DNA from 3 places in the Microbacterium sp. LB12 genome. Region 1 is predicted to be linked to each of the others. Evidence: predicted binding sites of a transcription regulator. Region 1 holds the regulator's gene; each other region holds the start of a gene.

The links. Region 1 encodes HrcA, which represses chaperone genes, less so after heat shock. Its sites were predicted from a motif close to TTNGCACTCGNNNNNNNCGAGTGCNAA; they were not measured.
Region 2: groES (co-chaperone GroES) is a predicted target of HrcA. The motif match lies at 2,490-2,516, and genes of this name have one in related genera.
Region 3: groL (chaperonin GroEL) is a predicted target of HrcA. The motif match lies at 1,627-1,653, and genes of this name have one in related genera.

What each region holds. Positions count from the first base shown of each region.
Region 1 covers NZ_JBBCPF010000006.1:166,314-171,516, forward strand. The annotation lists gene dnaJ (molecular chaperone DnaJ) at 1-1,065, opposite strand, end outside; gene hrcA (heat-inducible transcriptional repressor HrcA) at 1,104-2,135, opposite strand; gene WFM69_RS12405 (carboxylesterase/lipase family protein) at 2,239-3,657, shown strand; gene hemW (radical SAM family heme chaperone HemW) at 3,673-4,890, opposite strand; gene WFM69_RS12415 (DUF1990 family protein) at 4,890-5,203, opposite strand, start outside.
Region 2 covers NZ_JBBCPF010000005.1:84,708-89,910, reverse strand. The annotation lists gene WFM69_RS10670 (ABC transporter substrate-binding protein) at 1-846, opposite strand, end outside; gene rarD (EamA family transporter RarD) at 991-1,920, opposite strand; gene groES (co-chaperone GroES) at 2,107-2,403, opposite strand; gene WFM69_RS10655 (THUMP-like domain-containing protein) at 2,565-3,770, shown strand; gene WFM69_RS10650 (hypothetical protein) at 3,806-4,924, opposite strand; gene WFM69_RS10645 (hypothetical protein) at 4,929-5,203, opposite strand, start outside.
Region 3 covers NZ_JBBCPF010000013.1:37,662-42,864, forward strand. The annotation lists gene groL (chaperonin GroEL) at 1-1,590, opposite strand, end outside; gene WFM69_RS17405 (LytR C-terminal domain-containing protein) at 1,715-2,209, opposite strand; gene WFM69_RS17410 (DUF3263 domain-containing protein) at 2,376-2,633, opposite strand; gene WFM69_RS17415 (DUF2332 domain-containing protein) at 2,643-3,635, opposite strand; gene msrB (peptide-methionine (R)-S-oxide reductase MsrB) at 3,707-4,111, shown strand; gene WFM69_RS17425 (nitroreductase family protein) at 4,108-4,671, shown strand; gene WFM69_RS17430 (DMT family transporter) at 4,675-5,203, opposite strand, start outside.

The DNA of each region.
Region 1 (5,203 bases):
CTGCGCCAGCTGCGGCTCCGGCGACTTGGTCTTCTTCGCGAAGTCCTCGATCAGCGCACGCTGCGCCGAGTCCAGGCGGGTCGGGGTCAGCACCTGCACGCCGACCCGCAGATCGCCGCGCTGGCTGCCGCGGAGCGGGGTGATCCCTCGGCCCTTGATGGTCAGCACATCACCCGACTGCACGCCGGGCCGGATCTCCAGATCGACCTCGCCGTCCAGCCCCTGGATCTTCGTCTCGGTGCCGAGGATCGCGTCGGTCATGGACACCTCGAGCGTCGCGAGCAGGTCGTCGCCCTCACGGCTGAACGCCGCGTGCGCGTTGACGGTGACCTCGACGTACAGGTCGCCGTTGGGGCCGCCCGCCTTGCCGACCTCGCCCGAGCCCGGAAGCTGCAGGCGCAGCCCGGTCTCGACGCCCGCGGGGATGTCGAGCGACACGGTACGACGCGAACGGACGCGCCCCTGTCCGCCGCACGTGCCGCACGGGTACGGGATCGTCGTGCCGTACCCCTCGCAGGTGCCGCAGGGCTGGGAGGTGACGACGTTGCCGAGCAGGCTGCGCACCTGACGCTGCACATGGCCGGAGCCACCGCAGATGTCGCACGTGACCGGGGATGTGCCGTCCTGGCAGCAGGAGCCCTGACACGTCTCGCAGAGCACCGCGGTGTCGACGTCGATGTCCCGGTGCGCACCGAACACGACGTCGCCCAGGTCGAGCGTCACGCGGACGAGGGCGTCCTGACCGCGTTCACGGCGCGACCGCGGACGCGCACCGCGACCGCCGCCCTGCGAGGCACCGAAGAACGTCTCGAAGATGTCGCCGAAACCGCCGAATCCGCCGAAGTTCCCCGCCGCGCCGTCACCGCCGCCCATGTCGTAGCGCCGGCGGGACTCGTCGTCGCTGAGCACGTCGTAGGCGTGCGTGACGAGCTTGAAGCGCTCCGCCGCGTCCTCACCGGGATTCACATCCGGGTGCAGCTGTCGCGCGAGACGTCGGTACGCCTTCTTGATCTCATCGGTGGAAGCGTCCCGGGACACCCCGAGAACCTCATAGTGGTCCGCCACAATCGCCCTTCTGCGTGTGTCTTCTCGTGGCGACCGCGTCAGCGGCCGGCCTCGTCTTCGTCGAGCATCCGCGACAGGTAGCGGGCGACCGCCCGTGCCGCAGCAAGGTTGCTCGGATAGTCCATGCGCGTCGGCCCCATCACGCCGACACGGGCCGTGCCGCTGGGCGCGGCGTAGTTGCTGGCGACGATCGATGCCTCACCGAGCCCGAACGGCGCGTTCTCGGTGCCGATGCTGGCCGCGAGACCATGCTCGTCGGTGACCATCTCGCTCATCAGCCGCAGCAGCGTGACCTGCTCCTCGATCGCCTCGAGCAGCGGGTGGATGCTGCCGCGGAAGTCCTGTTCACGGCGGGCGAGCGTCGCCGCCCCCGCCATCACGAGACGCTCCTGACGGAAACCGCTCAACTCGTCGATCACGACGCCAGCGAGGGTACGCAGCACGCGGTCCTGCGGAGACTCCTCGGCGGCGAGCAGCGTCTGGAGACGGTCGGACGCCTCGCTGATCGCCTGCCCCGTGATCAGCGCTGCCAACCGCGCGCGCAGCGCGGCCAGCCCCGTCTCGTCGATCATGTCGGGCAGCACGGCCATGCGCTGCGATACGCCGCCGGCGTCGGTCACCAGCACGATCAAGAGTCGGTTCGGCGCGAGCGCGACCAGTTCGACGTGGGTGACGTGCGCACGCGCGAAGGACGGATACTGCGCGAGCGCGACCTGGCCCGTCAACTGCGTCAGCACCCGCACCGTGCGGACCATCAGGTCGTCGAGGTCGGCGGGCTCGCCGAGGAACGATTCGATCGCCGAACGCTGCGCCGAGGAGAGCGGTCGCAACTGCGCCAGATGGTTGACGAACACCCGGTAGCCCTTGTCGGTGGGCACGCGGCCAGACGAGGTGTGCGGTGCCGTGATGAGCTCTTCGTCCTCGAGCAGCGCCATGTCGTTGCGGATCGTCGCCGCGGAGACGCCGAAGGAGTGCCGGTCGACGATGGAGCGGCTGCCGACGGGTTCGTGGGTCTCGACGTAGTCCTGCACGATCGCGCGGAGAACCTGGAGTCCTCGCTCTGTGACCATCGCCCTTCCCTTCCGTTGGCACTCGGACGTTCAGAGTGCCAATCCTACCCCGTGTCGCTCGGGAATCTCCGTACCGCGATCGGCGCGACCTAGGATGACGCTCATGACCTCCGCACCCCATGCGACCCTGTCCCGCGGCGTCGTCCGTGGCTCCGAAGCCGAGGGGGTCGTCCGCTTCCTCGGCATCCCGTACGCGGCCGCCCCGTTCGGCGAGAACCGGTTCCGCGCACCGCAGCCCGCGGCGGCCTGGGAGGGGACGCGTGAGGCGACGAGCTTCGGTCCCACACCGCCCCAGGTGCCCTATGCGGGCGCGATCGGCGAGCTGCTGGGATCGGTGCACATCGACGGCGACGACATCCTCACCGCGAACGTGTGGGCTCCGACCGCGACATCCGGGGCCCCCGTGCTGCTGTGGATCCACGGCGGCGCGCTGGAACGCGGTACAGCGGCACTGCCGCTGTACGACGGCACCGTGTTCGCGAAGGCGGGGATCGTCTTCGTGTCGATCAACTACCGCCTAGGCTCCGAGGGCTTCTCCGTGCTGGACGGCGTGCCCCGCAACCTCGGCCTGCGCGACGCCGCCGCGGCGTTGGAATGGGTGCACCGCGAGATCGAAGCCTTCGGCGGCGACCCCGCGCGCATCACCGCCATGGGCGAGTCGGCGGGCGGAGCGATCGTCGCCGGGCTCATCACGCGTGACGACTCTCGCGCGCTCATCGCGCGGGCGATCATCGAATCGGGTCCCCTGCAGGCGCAAACCGCGAAGAAGGCCGGGCGCGTGACCGCGCAGCTGGCGAAGCTGCTGCGCGTGACCGCCGATCGGGAGGGGTTCGCCGCGCTCAGCCCCGCCCAACTGCTCGAGGCGCGCAAGGCGCAGTCGGCGGGTTCTTCGCCGCTCGGCGGAGCACCGGGCTTCCAGTTCGCGATCGACGAGGACAGCCTGCCGCGTTCACCGCACGAGGTGCTGGGCGGCATCGACACCCCGCTCCTGATCGGCAGCAACACCGACGAGTATCGCCTCTGGTTCCCACCCGAGGCGCTGGCCGCGATCAGCGGGGTCAAGCTGCAGGCTGCGCGACTGCTGTCGCGCATCCCCCGTCGTGCGCTGGCGGAGTATCGCGCGGCGTTCCCGGGCGCGAGCACCGGCGAGGTGTTCGGTCAGCTCGTCACCGACATGATGCTGCGGGCACCGCTGAGCCGCGTCGCCGTCGCCCGCCCGGAGACGACGCACGTGTACGAGTTCGCGTGGCCGAGTCCGGTGCGGGATCTGCGTGCCGCGCATGCGCTGGAGCTCGGCTTCGTGTTCGACCGACTCCGCGACGACGAGGCGGTGCGGATGGCCGGACCGGATGCACCACAGCAGCTCGCGACCGAGATGAGCGAGTCGTGGGTCGGCTTCGTGACCGACGGCGACCCCGGCTGGCCCGCCTATGGCGCCGAGCGCCGCACGCGGCTCTTCGACACGGTCAGCACGACCGTGCCGCAACGGCGGACCGCCGGAATGGATCTGCTGCCGGGCTGAGCCCGTGCGGGGCCGTCAGTCAGTGAGTGCTCGGACGACGGCATCGGCGAGCAGCCGCCCGCGCAATGTCAGCTGGATGCGCCCCTGTACTGCGGCGACCGGGTCGACGAGCCCGTCGGCCATCAATCCGGCCACCCGGCTCCGGTTCGCCGGGGGCACCTCATCGACGGCGATGCCCTCACGGATACGGCTGAGCAGCAGGATCCGCTCGAGCGTCTGCGACTCGGCATCCGGCCGCTCCGTCGCCGCTGCCGGGGACTCGGATGCTGCGAGCCGCTGCGCGTACGCGGCCGGGTGCTTCACGTTCCACCACCGCAGTCCGGCGACGTGGCTGTGCGCGCCGGGGCCGAAGCCCCACCAGTCACTCCCCCGCCAGTAGGCGAGGTTGTGCCGGGAACGCTGTGCGGGCACGCGCGCCCAGTTGCTGACCTCGTACCACTCGAACCCGCCGGCGCCCAGGCGCGCATCCGCGAGCTCGTACATATCGGCCTGCAGATCGTCGTCAGGAGTGGGCACCTCGCCGCGACGGATCTGCCGGGCGAGCTTGGTGCCATCTTCGATGATGAGCGCGTAGGCGGAGATGTGATCGGGTTCGAGCGCGAGGGCGGCATCGAGCGACGCCTCCCAATCGTCGAGCGACTCCCCCGGTGCACCGTAGATCAGGTCGACGCTGACCGCGAGACCCGCATCCTTCGCCGCGGTGACGGCCGTGCGCACATTCTCGGGGCGGTGCGTGCGGTCGAGTGCGGCGAGCACGTGCGGGACCGCGGACTGCATGCCGACGGACATCCGCGTCACCCCGGCGGAAGCCAGCGTGCGTGCCACCTCGAGCGTCACGGTGTCGGGGTTCGCCTCGACCGTCACCTCGGCCCCGTCGACCAGCCCGAACGCCGACGTCGCAGCATCGAGCATGCGCGCGAGATCCCCCGCGGGAAGCAGTGTCGGGGTACCGCCACCGAAGAAGACCGTGTCCATCGGTCGCAGCGCACCGGCATCGTCGAGGACGCGACGCGCCAGCGCGATCTCGGAGATCAGCGTCGACGCGTAGTCCTCCTGCTTCGCCCCTCGCAGCTCGGTCGCGGTGTAGGTGTTGAAGTCGCAGTAGCCGCAGCGCACGGTGCAGAACGGAATGTGCAGATATGCCGAGAACGGCACGCTCGTGTCGACCGGCAGATCCGCGGGCAGGTGCCCGTCCGCGGGCGCGGGGTCTCCCAGAGGCAGCGGTCCCGCCATCAGACGGGGGTCGCGTAGAGCGGGGAGATCGCGCGGAGGTAGCGCGCGAAGAGCTCGCGCCGACGACGCTTCATGAGCGCGGGAACCGTGCGGTAGAGGAGGCTGTTGGGCGCGTCGAAAGCACGAACCGTGAACCAGACCTCGTCGTTGTCCTCGCGCCAGTCCACGTCGAACGACTCCTCACCGCTGACGACGGAGCCGCCGACCGTCCCGAGCACGAAGCCGATGCGCCGCTTCTCCTCGGTGACCGAGATCACGCGCAGTTCGGAGTCCGCCCGCATCCCGCCCACGCGACCGCGCAGGTGCAGCGTCA
Region 2 (5,203 bases), on a different contig from region 1:
CGGGATATCGGTGCCGTAGTCGGAGAGGTTTCCGTCGACCATGTAGAACTTGTCGGCCGAGATGCCGGCGTTGACCAGCAGCGGGGCGATCGTCTTGAACTGGTCGAACGACACGATCGCGACCGCGTCCGGGTTCTGTGCCTTGATCGACTCGACCTGCGCGTCGAACTGCGCGTCGCCGACGTTGAACGAGACCGACTCGACGACCTGGCCGCCGGTGCCCTCGAACGTCTTGGTGATCGCGTCGTTCAGACCCGTGCCGTAGGCGTCGTTCTGGTAGATGATGCCGAGCGTCTTCGCGCCGTCCTCGGCGATCAGGTTGCCGAGCACCTCACCCTGCAGCAGGTCGCTGGGGGCCGTGCGGAAGTACAGGCCGTTGTCATCCCACGTGGTGAAGTCGGGCGACGTGTTGGACGCCGAGATCTGGAGGATGCCCGCGCTCACGTTGCCGTCGAGGATGAGCTTGGAGACACCGGAGGCGGCCGCTCCGACGATGGCGGAGACGCCGGCACCCTGCAGCTTCGTGATCGAGGTCTCGTAGGCCTTGGTGTCGGTGTCGCCCTCGTCTTCAGCGGTGAGGTCGATCGTGATGCCGGCCTTGGCGTCGTTGACCTCCTGGACCGCGAGGCCGACGCCGGACTCCATGGGCGGGCCGAGGAATGCCAGCGAACCCGTCTGCGGCAGCAGCGAGCCGAGCTTCAGCGTGAGGTCGGAGGCCGGCTTGTCGCTGCCGCCCGAGTCTCCGCTGGGCGTGCTGCTGCAGCCCGCGATGACGATGGCGGATGCGCTGACCAAGGCGATCCCGGCGAAGACCTTCGCGGTGCGCGAACCCTTCAATGCGTTCATAATGCTCCCTTGCGTAACTGAACGTGGATTGTGACCACAATCGGGTGCTCTAACACTAGGACGTGGGGCCCTCGCGCAGGGGGAGCAAGTATCTCGGTGCGTTAACGATCCGACACCGGGTTTCCCGCGGTGTGAGCCTCGGGGTCAGGCCGGTGCGACCCGCGGGATCCGGCGTCCCCGGCGCGCGGCGAGCAGCAGGTCGACGAGGAAGACGCCGATAGCGATCCACACGATGACGAACCCTGCCCAGCGTGCGGCCGGCATCGGCTCGTGCAGCACCGCGACGCCGATCAGGAACTGCATGACCGGGGTGATGAACTGGATCATGCCGATCACCGTGAGGTTGATCCGTCGGGTCCCCGCGGCGAAGAGCAGCAGCGGCACAGCCGTGGCGACGCCGGCGAACGCGAGGACGAGGGCATGCGTCCAGCCGCTCGTGCCCAGCGTGATCCCGCTCGTCTGCGCGACCACGACGAGCTGCACGACGGCGATCGGGATGAGCCAGAACGACTCGAGCGTCAGCCCGCTCACGGCGTCGACCGCGGGACCGATCTTCTTCTTGATGAGCCCGTACACCCCGAACGACGCAGTGAGCGACAACGCGATCCACGGGAACTCGCCGTACGCGACGACGATCACCACGACCGCGATCGCCGCGATCGCGACGGCCGCCCACTGCAGGCGACGGATGCGCTCCTTCAGCACGAACACGCCCAGCAGGACCGTCGTGATCGGGTTGATGAAGTAGCCCAGGCTCGTCTCGACGACATTGCCGCCGAGGGTGCCGATCACGAACACCTGCCAGTTGACGTAGATCAGCAGACCGGCGAGAGCTGTCCAGCCCAGCAGCTTCGGCTGCCGCACGATCGCGCGGAACGCCGCCCAGCCGTGCGTGACCGTGAGCAGCAGCAGACAGAACACGAACGACAGCAGCACCCGCCACGCCACCACCTCCCACGGGCCGGTCGGCGCCAGGAGGAGGAAGTAGAGGGGAAGCACTCCCCACAGCAGGTACGCCGCCCCGGCGTAGGCGACACCGGCGGTCTGCACGGCGCGGGTCGACGGGGAGGGCACCGCACAACCCTATGCCCGACGTGCGTACGAGGTTCCCGCCCAGGAGTGGCGCCCGCCGACTTTGGCAGGAAACGATCGCGACCTGACCGGAACGCAGAAGGAGGCCCGGATGCCATGAGCATCCGGGCCTCCTTCGAGGACCACTGGTGCGCGCCTCAGCGAGGCACGGGAACCGGGTTCAGCTGGTCAGCGGACGACGACCGCGAGGACGTCGCGAGCCGACAGGACGAGGAACTCGTCTGCGCCGAACTTCACCTCGGTGCCGCCATACTTGCTGTAGAGCACGCGGTCGCCGACGGCGACGTCGAGCGGAACACGGTTGCCGTTGTCGTCGATGCGGCCGGGGCCGACCGCCACGACCTCGCCCTCCTGGGGCTTCTCCTTGGCGGTGTCGGGGATGACCAGGCCACTCGCGGTGGTCTGCTCGGCCTCGACCTGCTTGATGACGATGCGGTCCTCGAGCGGCTTGATGGAAACCGACACGGTCTACCTCTTCTTTCTTGACGCTGACACGAAAGACTTGTTCGCACTCTCAACCCGAGAGTGCTAATCCCAGTGTAGGCGGTCGGCTGGCACTCATGCAATGCGAGTGCCAGCGGCACGGTGGTTCACGTCACAGTCGGGAATAGGCTGAGGACGTGGAGATGTCCGAGCTGCGTGCCCTGCTGACCCCTGCCGGCCTGGAACTCCTGGACGCGCTCGGGCCGATCGTCTCGACCTCCGACGTCGCCCAGGCGGTCTCGCGCCTCCGTGCCGCCGGGCACGCCCCCGAGCTGGTCTCGGCGGTGGTCGGTCAGGCCCACCTGCGCGCCAAGGCCGCCGCGAAGTTCGGGACGTTCGCCGCCCGCATGCTCTTCACCCGCGCGGGGCTGGAACAGGCGACCAGGCTCGGCGTCGCTGCCCGGCACGCGCAGCGCATCCGGCGCGCGGGCCTCACCCACGTCGCCGACCTCGGCTGCGGCATCGGCGGCGACGCGCTCGCCTTCGCCGGCGCCGGACTCGACGTGATGGCCGTCGATGCCGACGAGGTCACCGCCGCGATCGCCGCCTACAACCTGGCGCCGTTCGGCGACAGCGCCGTCGTGCGTCACGACACCGCCGAAGAGGCTTACGCCACGGTGGCGGGCACCGGGTCGCAGGCGATCTGGATGGACCCGGCCCGACGCACCTCGGGGCACAGCGAGACCAGGCGCGTCTCCGCCGACGACTACTCGCCGTCGCTGGATTGGGCGTTCGACGTCGCCTCGCGCACGCCGACCGGCATCAAGCTCGGCCCGGCCCACGATCGCGATGCGCTCCCCACCGACGCCGAGACGCAGTGGGTGAGCGCCGACGGCAGCGTCGTCGAGCTCGTCGTCTGGACCGGCGCGCTCGCCCGCGACGGCGTGCGCCGCTCCGCGCTGGTGATCCGCGACGAACGGTCCCACGAGCTCACCGCGCCCGCCGACGCGACTGACGAGCCGGTGCGCGAGCTCGGGGCATTCCTGCATGAGCCCGACGGGGCCGTCATCCGCGCCCGCCTGATCGGCGATGTCGCCCGGAGCCTCGACGCCGGCATGCTCGACGGGCACATCGCCTATCTCACCTCGGACGCCGCCGTGACGAGCCCGTTCGTGCAGTCGTTCCGTGTGCGCGAGACCCTGCCGGCGAACCCCAAGGCCATCAGCGCCGCACTGAAGGCGCACGGGATCGGTCGCCTGGAGATCAAGAAGCGCGGGGTCGACGTCGACCCCGCCGCCTTCCGCACGAAGCTCGTGCTGCGCGGCGACCAGGAGGCCACCCTGATCCTGGCGCGCATCGGCGACCAGCGCCGGGCGATCCTCGCCGATCGCGTCCCCGCCGCGGTCTGAACGAACTCGGCCCTGAGGTCGGACGCTGAGCGAGGTCAGTCGTCCGCGGCGCCGATGACGCCGGCATCCCGCGTGATCACCAGGTATGCCGGCCCGCGGTTGGTGAGCAGCTCGAGATGGGTCGCTGCGCCCGTCTCGCTGTCGACCACGTTGAGGACCAGCCGCGACGTCGACTGATCCTGCATGGTCTCGGGGTCTGCGCAGATCACCGGTGCATCGGCGGCGGACCCGTCGTAGATGAGGCACTGGTTCTGCGAGTCGGTCTGCACCCCGGTCCACACCGGGACGTCGCCGTCGTATCCGACGACCCAGAGCGAGTTGGCGTCGAAGCCCTCATCGACCAGACGCTCGGCCGTGTTCGACTCCTGCTCGTTCGCGTAGGTGATGCCGCCGATGGACGGGTCGTAGTCGTAGCTGCTCACCGCGACCGCCGGCTCCCCCGCGGCCGTGAACAGCATCTGCACGCTCACCTGACGCCTCTGCTCATCGGCGTTCTCGACCGCGATCGAGCCGTACAGGCCGGTGTGGAGCACCGTCTCACGCCGGTCGCAACTCGGCTGGGTGACATCTCCCGTGCTGAGGATGAGGCACGAGCGCGCACCGCCGTCGGTCGTCGCCACCCAGATGCCCGCTCCCTCCTCGACCGCGAGCGCCCTCACCGATCCTGTGTCGTAGACCCCGCTGGAGACGAGGTCGTCCTGCCAGCCCTGCTGCTCGGCCGTCAGCGCGACCGGTGCGGCAGCAGATCGTCCGAACGCGAGCCAGCCCACGCCCACTCCCAGCAGGAGCACGGCAACCGCGGCGAGCGCGGCCGGCCGCCAGTACCGGCGCAGCAGCGAGCGCAGCGGGGGTGCGGACCGCCGCGCATCCGCATCGCCGTCGGTGTCCGCGTCATCGGACGAAGCGTCCGCCTCGTCAGCAGCGGCTGCCGCAGGGGCACCGTCGTCATCCTCACTCGCAAGCGGGTCCGGCTCCCGCGGGGCGGCGGCGATCTTCTCGACCGCACCCTCCTCGGGCATCTCGGGCGCCCGCGCCACGCGACGTTGCTCGAGGTCGCGGAGACGCACGGCATCGGCCTGCGACAGTGCCGCCTCGCGCCCATAGGCCCGCGCCTGCAGAGCACGCAGTTCCCCGAGCTCGACGGCATCCAGCATCAGGTCAGCCGAGCCTCTCGAACTGCATCCCGGCCCACACCAGCCAGCCGAGGCTGTACACCGTGGCGCACAGCGAGAGCACGAGCGCCCACCGAGCGATCGCCCGGTTCTCGACGGGCCGACGCAGCGACATGATCGAGGCGATCACCGCGACGATCGCCACCGGGATCCCCCAGCCGACGAAGAAGGACGCCCCGAGCGCGACGATCGCGGCGAGCAGCGCCCACGGCGCCAGGCGCGTGTCGTCGATCGGGGTGGGGTCGGTCGACGGCTCCCATC
Region 3 (5,203 bases), on a different contig from region 1:
CACGGGAGCAGCAGCCTTCTCCGGCTTGTCGGCCACGACCGCCTCGGTGGTGAGGAACAGAGCCGCGATCGAGGCTGCGTTCTGCAGCGCCGAGCGGGTCACCTTCGCCGGGTCGATGATGCCGGCCGCGAACAGGTCGACGTACTCACCCGTGGCAGCGTTGAGGCCCTGGCCCGCGGGGAGCTCGGAGACCTTGTTCGCCACGACGCCCGGCTCGAGGCCCGCGTTGAGAGCGATCTGCTTGAGCGGAGCCTCGATCGCGACGCGCACGATGTTCGCACCGGTCGCCTCGTCGCCCGAGAGCGAGAGACCGTCGAGAGCCTTGCTGCCCGACTGGATCAGCGCGACGCCACCACCGGGGACGATGCCCTCCTCGACGGCTGCCTTCGCGTTGCGGACGGCGTCCTCGATGCGGTGCTTGCGCTCCTTGAGCTCGACCTCGGTCGCAGCACCGGCCTTGATGACCGCGACGCCACCGGCGAGCTTCGCCAGGCGCTCCTGCAGCTTCTCGCGGTCGTAGTCGCTGTCGGTGTTCTCGATCTCGCGACGGATCTGCGTCACGCGACCCTCGATCTGGTCTGCCTCACCGGCACCCTCGACGATCGTGGTCTCATCCTTGGTGACGATGACCTTGCGCGCGCGGCCCAGCAGGTCGAGCGTGGCGTTCTCCAGCTTGAGGCCGACCTCTTCGGTGATGACCTGACCACCGGTGAGGATCGCGATGTCCTGCAGCTGCGCCTTGCGGCGGTCGCCGAAGCCGGGAGCCTTGACGGCGACCGACTTGAAGATGCCCTTGAGCTTGTTCAGCACGAGCGTCGCGAGAGCCTCGCCCTCGACGTCCTCGGCGATGATGACGAGCTCCTTGCCGTCCTGGATCACCTTGTCGACGATGGGCAGGAGGTCCTTGATGTTGGAGACCTTCTGGTTGGCGATGAGGATGTACGGGTCCTCGAAGACCGCCTCCTGGCGCTCAGGGTCCGTGACGAAGTACGGGTTCAGGTAGCCCTTGTCGAAGCGCATGCCCTCGGTGAGCTCGAGCTCAGTGCCGAACGTCTGCGACTCCTCGACGGTGACGACGCCTTCCTTGCCGACCTTGTCGATCGCCTCGGCGATGAGCTCGCCGATCGCGGGGTCAGCAGCGGAGATGGAAGCCGTGGCGGCGATCTGCTCCTTCGAGTCGATCTCCTTGGCGCTCGCGAGGAGCTCCTCGGTGATCGCGGCGACGGCCTTCTCGATGCCGCGCTTCAGCGAGATCGGGTCGGCGCCGGCTGCGACGTTGCGCAGACCCTCGCGGACCAGAGCCTGAGCGAGGACCGTGGCGGTGGTGGTGCCGTCACCCGCGACGTCGTCGGTCTTCTTGGCGACCTCCTTGACGAGCTCCGCACCGATCTTCTCGTACGGGTCGTCGAGCTCGATCTCCTTGGCGATGGAGACACCGTCGTTCGTGATCGTGGGCGCGCCCCACTTCTTCTCGAGGACGACGTTGCGACCGCGCGGGCCGAGGGTCACCTTGACCGCGTCGGCGAGGATGTTGAGGCCGCGCTCGAGGCCGCGGCGGGCCTCCTCATCGAAAGCAATGATCTTTGCCATGAGTTTTTTCGTCCCTCCTGGACGTAGACGTTGGGTTTAGCACTCAGAGTGAGAGAGTGCTAACGCCATTCTGGCACTCGACACCTTCGAGTGCAAGCCGTCGGAAACGCTCCGACGCGTCGACTCAGGGGGCAGGAGTCCCGGTGCTCGTCGAGGGTGCCGAGGTGGAGCGATCGAGGCCGATCACGACCGTGAGCTCCTTCGCACCGTCGGCCGTCTCGCCGGCGTAGTAGTCACTCTGCTGCACTCCCGCACCGCCGATGAGGTTCGCGAGTCCGATCGCCGCGAGCTCGTCCTCGGGGTTGACGTAGAAGACCGTCGTCTTCTCGAAGTCCTGGCTGGAGCTGTCGCCCGCGTTGACGCTCTCCGCCGCCCAGCCGTTGTTGATGAGCAGGTCGCGCATCTGGGCGTCGAGGCCCTCGTCGGGCGTGCCGTTCAGGATCATGACCGCGTAGGTCGTGTCGACCACACCGGTCTCCACGGGCGTCGGCGTGGCGCTCGGCGTCGACTCCGGGAAGAGCGAGACGCGCCCCATCACCACGAGGGAGCCGAAGATGCCGGCGATGATGAGCACGAGAGCGGCGACGAAGGACCACAGCAGGACGATCCAGCCGTTCATTCCCGGAGCTTCAGCGCGATGCGCTCCTACGCGTCCGGAGGAACGGGGAACGTCATCGAAGCGATCGCGGGAGGGCTTGGACACCCCTCGATGCTAGCGGCACGTTCCTGGCAATCCGTTCCACGGCACGGGGAGACGCGGCGCCACTCCGCCCGTCGGCCCACTTTCAGCCGACGAAACCGGGTGTGCGCGTCGAGCGTCGACGCGCACGCGAGTCGCGGATCCGTCGCAGTCTGCGCACCAGCATCGGGTCGTACTCGAGTGCGGCGTCGGACTCGATCAGCCGCCCGAGGAGCTGGTAGTACCGCGCGGCACTCATTCCGAGCTGCGCGCGGATGACCTCTTCCTTCGCTCCGCCGTGCTGCGGCCACGCGGTCTCCAGCGCGAGGATCGCGCGATCGCGCTCCGTGAGGTCTCCGAGCATGCGTCCAGGTTAGGACGCATCCGAGTCCGGAGCCGCGCGCCACTCCCACCAGCTCCCCAGCGGATCCGCGGCGGCCCTCACCCGGCCGTCGAGCGCGACGACGAAGCCCGGCCAGCCATCGGGATCGACGGGCGGCTCCCAGACATCGAGCGACGACGGCGGATCGATCGTGATCCAGCGCGCGTCCAGCCGTGTGATGCGCTCGACCAGCGCGTGACGGTCCGCTCTCGGGATGTGCACCAGCACACCAGGGGTCGTGACGACGAGGGTCGCGTCGCGCGGCGCGGCTGCGGAGAGCGTATCGATGCGGGCCCGCGCGTCTCCCGCCACCAGCAGCGGAGGGTCGGATGCCGCGATGTCCAGCGCCGCCTCGATGCGCTGCTCACGCCCCGTCTCCCCGGGCCACACCAGCCCCCGCAGCCAGCGTCGGTCGGCCTCGTCGGCGGCGTCGAGCGGCATCAGGTCGATCCCCGCGCGCCAGACGATCTCCGGCATCCGCAGCCGCGGCAGGCGGCCGGTCACCCGGCTCTCCAGCACGACGCTCGACGGCCCCTCCCCCGGGTCCAGCGCCAGGCGCACCCCGCCCTCCGCATCCAGGAATCGATAGGAGTAGCGGTCGGGATAGAGGCAGAGTCCCGCGGATGCGCCGACCTCGAGCAGAGCGATCGGGCCGTCGATCTCGGACAGCACCGGAAGAAGCGCCGCGAGCCGAAGCGGCTCGTTCGTCTGGAGCGAGCGCCGCGTGCACTCGGCTACGACCTCGTCCGCCCGCCGCAGCACGAAGCGCCGCCACTGGCGGTATCCGACGAGTCCGACGCCGAGCATCCGCGTCACGGCGAACACGAGCGGCGGCTGCCTACGGGTCTCCGGGATCCGCGCGAGCACCCGGCGCACCTCGTCATCGTCCGCGACTCCGGCGGCCCACTCCGCGTAGAGGACGCTTCGGCCGGGTGCCTCGACGCGGGCGAATCGCGCATAGCGCTCCTGCACGGCATCCGTCATCCGTCCATTCTGACTCGGAGCACCCCGGACCGCGCCGCACGGGAGAGAATGGAGACGACTCAGGAGGACACATGTCGTACAGCGTGGACAAGACCGAAGACGAATGGCGCAGCGAGCTCGGCGAAGAGCAGTACGCCGTGCTGCGCCAGGCCGCGACCGAACGGGCCTGGACCGGGGAACTGCTCGATGAGGAGCGCGCCGGCCTCTACACCTGCGGAGCGTGCAACGCCGAGCTGTTCAAGAGCGGCACGAAGTTCGACTCCGGCTGCGGCTGGCCGAGCTTCTACGAGTCGATCCGCCCCGACGCGGTCGAGCTCATCGAGGACGACAGCCTCGGCATGGTGCGCACCGAGGTGCGCTGCGCGAACTGCGGCTCGCACCTGGGCCACGTCTTCCCCGACGGGTTCGGCACGCCCACCGGCGACCGCTACTGCATGAACTCGATCGCGCTGAACTTCACCCCCGACGCCTCGTGAGCGCCCTCGACGCCGTCCGCGCACGGCAGTCCTGGTCGAAGGTCGAAGACACCGCCCCTACGCGCGATGAGCTGCTCCCGCTGGTCGCGGCCGCTGGGCGCGTCGCCGACCACTCCTCCCTCCGCCCGTGGCGGCTGATCGAGCTGCGCGGAGCGGACCGTGAGGTGCTGGGTGCCGCGATCGCGAAGGCGCAGGGAGACTCGTCGCCCTCGTCGAAGCCGCTGCGCGCTCCGCTGCTGATCGCCGTCGTCGCCAGCTACCGCAAGAGCGACAAGGTTCCGCGGTGGGAGCAGGAGGCTGTCGCGTCCGGAGTCGCCCATACGCTGAGCCTGCTCCTCGATGAAGCCGGTTGGGGCGTGATCTGGCGCACAGGACATTACACGCGCGCCAAGGCCGTCGCGAAGGCGCACGGGCTCGACAAGAACGAGGAGCTCCTCGGCTGGCTGTACGTGGGCGGCAAGCCCGAGGGCAAGAAGCCCGGTCGGCGCAAGGCCGTGGACGCCCGCAAGCTCGTGACCCGCATGCCGAAGGCCGGCACGAAGAAGACGAAGAAGAAGTAGGTCTCAGCGGCGGCGCCGCCACGGCACGGCCACCACGACCGATGAGACCGCGACGACCACCATCCCGATGACCTGCCACAGTGCCGGGCCGGATGCCGCGGGCCAGATCAGGTCGATGACGACCGACGTCACCAGCTGCCCGAGTACCGACCCCAGCCCCATCAGCAGCACACCCGTCTGCGCCACGATGAACGCGCCGAGCAGGATGTAGGACGCCCCGAGGAATCCGCCGAGGTACAGCCAGGGCTCGGTGGGAAGCGCTGCCGGTGCGCCCCGGAACGCCATGCTCGCACCGGCGGCGACCGCGAGGACGAGAGTGCCCGCGATGAAGCTCATCAGCGTCGCAGCCAGAGGCGAGCGCACGCGCTGCGCGAGACGCCCGTTGGTCGCCGCCTGCCACGCGATCCCGACACCCGCGGCGAACGGGAGCAGCAGCATCCACAGGGGCGCCGAGGCGAGAACATCGCCCGAGAGCGAGATGCCGACCGCGGCGAGCGCGAGCAGCCCGCCGAGGAGGCGACCGGGGGTGACC